DNA from 2 places in the Psychrobacillus sp. FSL K6-4615 genome. Region 1 is predicted to be linked to the other one. Evidence: predicted binding sites of a transcription regulator. Region 1 holds the regulator's gene; the other holds the start of a gene.

Region 1 (3,217 bases):
TTCTTTTTGAATAATTTGTTCGGTAATACTCTGAAGATCAGCAAGTATGTCTTCTTCTGACTTACCAAGTGTGGTTTGGTTGGACACTTGATATACATTACCGAGCGCTTCACTACCTTCTCCGTAAATTCCTCTAACAACCATTCCAAGTCTTGAAATGATCGTAACAATTCTGTTCATTTGTTTGGTCATCGTTAATGCCGGTAAATGCATCATGACAGATGCACGCAAGCCAGTACCTGTATTTGTAGGACAACTTGTCAAATAACCAAACTGCTCGTCAAACGCATATGGTAATTCTTTATCTAATACACGATCTAGCACATCTGCTTGTGCATAGGCTTCTTGAATTTGAAGCCCTGGAAAAAGACATTGTATACGAATATGATCCTCTTCATTGACCATTACACTAACCGATTCATCATTTGATAATAGAACGGAGCCAGTCATAGGCGAGTTAGCGAGCTTTGGACTGATTAAATGTTTCTCTACTAACACTTGGCGACTTAGTTCCGATACATCCTTTATATGAATGGAAGAAAATTGCATATCTAATTCGTCACTTGCATCTAACAAAGTGGCAGATACAGATTGGTCAATTTTATGCGCCTCGTCTTCTGTAAATGCTAAAGGAAAACGGTAGCCATTCAGATTTCTAGCTAAGCGTATTCTTGTACTCATCACGATATCTGAATGCTGTCCAACACCAGCCATCCAACTAGAAATGGAGTTATCTAAAAAGTGTTCAATTGACATTCGTTTGGTCACCTCCTCCTGTTGAAAGTTGACTTTCCAAATCTCTGGCTTCATCTCTCAACTTTGCGGCTTCCTCAAAACTTTCCGTGGCAATAGCATCTTTCATTTGAGAGCGAATTGCTTCTATACGTTTCTTTAAAGCAATCTTCTCTCCTAGTGCACCTGGAGCCTTCCCGGTATGCTTCGTGTTTCCATTATGAAGTCGCTTAAATACATTCGGTAACTGAGGGCGAAAACTGTTATAACAATTCGCACAACCAAATTTTCCTTCATCTAAAAAACGCTGGATCGACCAACCACATTCATCGCATACAATTATATTTTTTTGTTGTTTTTGTTGCATTGGTTGTTGTTCTGTTTGACTAAACCAGTTCGATAATAGTTGATGTAAAGATAATGGATCTTGTTTGTACTCAACGTAAAACGGGTGGAGGCTATTTGCACAGACTTCACAATAATGTCTTTCAAGATGTTCACCATTATGCACTTGGGTAACCGTTACTTTCGCCGGTCTTTGCTTACAATTTTCACAAATCACCTTTAACACACCCCGTTCATTTTTCACTTTTTTCATATTTTAACGTTAATAACATGGCGCATAAAATACGAGACCTTAGTTCATCTCTGGCAGGTAACGGAATCACCAGAGTCGTTCTATTTAAAGCTGCTAAAATGAGTTTTGCTTCACGTTTAGTAATAACATCTTCATCGATCAATCGAAAAACGATATCTTCCGTGACCGATTCTGAAGCCCCATTTTCTAGTGTTTGTATAATATGCTCTATTAGATCAGCTTTTGTATGAGCTCGAACGCGGAGGATTCGAATATATCCCCCTCCACCTCGTTTACTTTCTACTAAGTATCCGCGATCTTGGGTAAATCGTGTATTGATTACATAATTTATTTGAGATGGAACACACTGAAACTTCTCCGCGATTTCACTTCGCTTAATTTCGATTTGTTCCTTACTTCCTTCTTCTATAATAGCCTTCAAATACCCTTCAATTATGTCAGATATATTTTTCATCTTCTCACCTCTTCTCACAAACTGACTTTGACTAACTTTGACTATATTATAACGAGAATTTTTTGTATGTGCAATTGATACGATTTGCACTTAAAAACAAGAAAAAACTACAAACCATTGTTTGTAGTTTAGGATATATTATTATGACTATTCCTATTCAATAAATCTTTTTTATCTTTCTTGAATGACTAATTGAACCTTCTATAGCTACAGCTAAATTAAATTTTCTTTTTATAATTATTTCGTTGAGACTTCGTAACTTGCTTCCATTTATTCGTTTCTGCTTTTTTGGCTGCAGCATCGCTTTTGCGGTCGATATGCGCAAGCTCTCGCATCAGTTTTACATAACTCTTGTATCGTTCTTGTTTAAGAGTACCATTGTCAATAGCCTCCCGAATTGCACAACCAGGCTCTTTTACATGCTGACAATCACGGAAACGGCAATCTAATGCTAGGTCTTCGATATCCTGAAAACTAGCACTCACCCCATCACTTGTATCCCAAAGTTGAAACTCTCTCATACCAGGTGTATCAATTAGTAAGCCACCTTCAGGTAACAGCGTCAACTCTCTATGAGTGGTTGTATGGCGCCCTTTACTATCATCTTCTCTTATATGATTGACAGTCATTACTTCTACACCTGACAAGGCGTTTATCAAGGATGATTTCCCAACTCCGGAAGAACCTAAAAGTGCACCTGTTTTATGAGAGGCTAATAGACTTCCTAATCGATCAATACCTTCGCCGGTCACACTACTCACTGCAAATATATCCACACCAAATGCAATAGCCTCTACTTCTTTCATATAATATTCTAGGTCTTCACAAGCATCTTTTTTCGTTAATACCACGATGGGGGTCGCCCCTGAATCCCATGCTGCCAATAGATATCTCTCTAATCTACGAACATTGAAGTCATGATTAAGCGACATCACTAGAAATACAAAATCAACGTTTACCGCAATTAGTTGAATTTCCGTCGTCAATCCAGCCATTTTCCTAGAAAACTGTGAACTGCGAGGAAGTACTTCATGGATTATCCCCTTTTCCTCACCAGGCATCCGATCGAGCACTACCCAGTCTCCAACTGCCGGAAATGCTTCTCTATCATTCCCAAATTTAAATTTCCCAGAAAGTGAGCATAGTAGCTCTCCTTCATTGGTCATAACTCTATATAAATTTTTATGTTCCAGTAGTACGCGACCTGCAGTTCCACTACCTGTCATTTTTTCTTCCCAATTATTATTCCAACCATATTGTTCGATTAAATTCAATTCAATTTCCCCCTAATTTCCGTATGAATAATGCCCAAGCCACATTAATAGAGCTATAAGCTAAACAATAAAAAAACCATGACTGCACGAATCTGCAGCCATGGTTCCCCGGTCATTAGTAAAGAAGCATATATCTGGTTAGAGACATACGGAGTGGGA
Region 2 (3,217 bases), 2.6 Mb from region 1:
AGTTGGGCATATTAAGCTTGAGTTAGAAAAACGTGGCTATTTCACAGGTCAAAAAATTGGTATAGGTGGAACGTCAATGGGCGGTATTACTACTCTAGGCTGTTTAACAGTCTATCCATGGATTGACGCTGCTGCTATTATGATGGGTACGCCTGGTTATGTAGAACTTGCAAAAGGACAAATTGCTTCCGTTGAACAAAAAGGATTCAAAGTACCATTGAATGCGGTTGAACGAAAAAATATGTTCGACACATTAGCTACTTTTGACGCATCAAACTATCCTGATAATCTTATTGAAACGCCATTATTCTTCTGGCATGGAGAAAAGGATCCTGTAGTACCATATGAACCAACTGCCCAATTTATCGCTTCGCTTAGAAAGCGATATGATAAAAAGAATATAGTCTTGATGAACGAGAAGTCAGCGGGACATGCAGTATCACGAAAAGGATTGCTAGCTTCTATGCAGTGGCTTGCGGATAGTTTGGCATAAACTGTTGAGTTTGATATGATTGATATATAGCCTGTTAAGCGGGATAAAATAGAGGAGGTTTTCAATATGAGTCAAGATGAAGAACAAGACATGAAGGATAGTATGATGGCCGCTCTGGAAAATGTTATCGACCCTGAACTAGGCATAGATATTGTCAATTTAGGTTTAGTATATGATGTGCAATTAGCAGATGAAGATATTGCAAAAGTTACCATGACATTAACATCAATCGGTTGTCCAATGGGTCCACAGATTGTAGATCAAGTAAAAACAGCACTTAGTGAACTACCTGAAGTAAAAGGAACAGATGTGAATGTTGTCTTCAATCCACCATGGTCAAAAGACAATATGTCCCGCTACGCTAAAATAGCACTAGGAATTAGGTAATAAAATACATCGAGTAAAAAGTCGAATCATAGTAGATTCGACTTTTTATTATTAAGCTCCACAATAGTGCCCTGAGTTAAACACGATTCCACCTAAGTTTCACCTTCCAAAATCCAAACAAAAAAGCCGCTGAATTAGCTCAGCAGCTAGTCAATTCGACAAATATGCAATGGACAGTTATCACACTCAACTTCTGTGCGTAAAAAAGGTAGATTATGAATTGTAATCATACCATTATCTAACGATAAAACCCTTTTTTTCTTTAAGTCATTTAAAATTCGATTTACAACTTCTCTGCTAGTAGCACAAAAGTTGGCCAATTCTTGATTGGTCAATGCGCGATCTATTAGTATACCACCATCCTCTTGTTTTACCCCATACGTATTTGTTAATCGTATTAATGTGGACAATAACGCACCTTTTTTCCCATGGAGCAATAAATCTCTTAAGCGAGTTTCGTTTTTTAAATTATGCACTTGTAGGATTTGAAGCCATTCTTTCATAAGGGTAGAATCATCCGATAAGTATTTTTCCAATGTAGAACGAGATAATACTAATAAGTGGGTAGGTTCTATTGCATTTGCCGAAACGGAATGATACAAAACTTCGCAAAAAATAGAAGTTTCTCCTATAATCGTATTATTTCCAGTAATTCTCAAAGTTAATATTTTTCCGCTTTCTGTATCCTTACTTATGCGAATGGTACCAGTTTTTACAAGAAAAACATCTTCTGATCTTTCACCTTCTAAAAAAATGGATTGATCTTTATCTATTTTTAAGTTGGCTCCATATTGTTCGAATAGTGCATGTATACCTTGTGAATTGGAACTTTGTTCATTCATAATTATTACTTCCTTTCCGATATTCACATTTGTTTTCATATGTGCACTTTCATATATAATAGCATATTTAGGTAATTTACTTAACCAAATATCATGCCATATTTCTTTACAAAGGTTATAGGGAAAACGTATACTTATATTAGTCAAAGAAGGTCAAACTATTTCGTGAGGAGAGGTTTGTAAAATGCAAATGAAACAGCAAGATGAAAAAAGTCCTTTAGAAACGTACGGTAGAAATCTAGTAAATGCAGTCAAAGAGGGGAAAATGGATCCTGTTATTGGGCGTGATCAGGAAATAAGGGATGTTATTCGAATCCTTTCGAGAAAAACGAAAAATAATCCTGTATTAATAGGCGAACCAGGGGTAGGTAAAACGGCCATTGTAGAAGGACTCGCCCAGCGAATTGTACGTAAGGATGTACCAGAAGGATTGAAAGAGAAACAGATTTTTGAGCTTGATATGAGTTCGTTAATCGCTGGTGCAAAATATCGCGGAGAATTTGAAGAACGCCTTCAAGCCGTTTTAAAACAAGTGAAAGATAGCGAAGGACAAATTATTTTATTCATCGATGAAATTCATACGATAGTTGGCGCAGGGAAATCAGATGGTGCAATGGATGCCGGTAATATGTTGAAACCAATGTTAGCGCGCGGGGAATTGCATTGTATTGGAGCTACAACACTCGATGAATATCGCATGTATATTGAGAAGGACCCAGCACTTGAAAGACGCTTCCAACAAGTAATGGTCAGAGAACCTTCTATAGAAGATACAGTTTCTATTTTACGCGGACTGAAAGAGCGCTATGAACTACATCATGGGGTGCGAATCCATGACCGAGCAATTGTAGCGGCGGCAGAGCTTTCAAATCGCTATATAACTGAACGTTTTTTGCCAGACAAAGCAATCGATTTAGTTGATGAGGCTTGCGCGATGATTCGGACAGAAATCGATTCAATGCCGCAGGAACTCGACGAAGTTACAAGAAAAATGATGCAGCTTCAAATTGAAGAACAAGCGTTAATGAAAGAAAAGGATGCCGCAAGTCAAAAAAGACTAGAGCAATTGCGTAAGGATTTAAAAGAATTAGAGACTTCAACAAGTGAAATGCGAACAAAATGGCAGCTAGAAAAAGAGGCTATTCAAGTAATTCAACAAAAACGAGAAGTACTGGATCTCTATCGCCGAGAATTAGAAGAGGCGGAAAATCAATACGATTTAAACTTAGCAGCAGAGCTTCGCCATGGTAAAATTCCCACACTAGAAAAAGAGCTTCAAGTGTATGAAAACCAAGTAAATGAAGATACAGAAACTCGTCTATTACGAGAAGAGGTAACAGCAGAGGAAATTGCCTCTATTGTTTCAAGATGGACTGGTATTCCTGTAACAAAGCTGGTAGAGGGAGAAAGAGAAAAGCTTTTACGCTTGAATGAAACATTAGGAGAGCGAGTAGTTGGACAAGATCAAGCTGTCCAGTTAGTGACAGAGGCGGTT

What was found. Region 1 encodes CtsR, which represses protease genes until heat stress. Its sites were predicted from a motif close to ATGGTCAATAAAGGTCAAACA; they were not measured.
Region 2: the regulator CtsR is predicted to act here: its motif matches at 1,862-1,882, upstream of MKX53_RS04685 (ATP-dependent Clp protease ATP-binding subunit).

Annotation. Positions count from the first base shown of each region.
Region 1 is NZ_JBBOYQ010000001.1:3,564,547-3,567,763, forward strand. It holds gene MKX53_RS18070 (protein arginine kinase) at 1-756, opposite strand, end outside; gene MKX53_RS18075 (UvrB/UvrC motif-containing protein) at 746-1,294, opposite strand; gene MKX53_RS18080 (CtsR family transcriptional regulator) at 1,311-1,784, opposite strand; gene rsgA (ribosome small subunit-dependent GTPase A) at 2,003-3,058, opposite strand.
Region 2 is NZ_JBBOYQ010000001.1:1,004,996-1,008,212, forward strand. It holds gene MKX53_RS04670 (prolyl oligopeptidase family serine peptidase) at 1-493, shown strand, start outside; gene MKX53_RS04675 (metal-sulfur cluster assembly factor) at 560-880, shown strand; gene MKX53_RS04680 (Crp/Fnr family transcriptional regulator) at 1,027-1,722, opposite strand; gene MKX53_RS04685 (ATP-dependent Clp protease ATP-binding subunit) at 1,907-3,217, shown strand, end outside.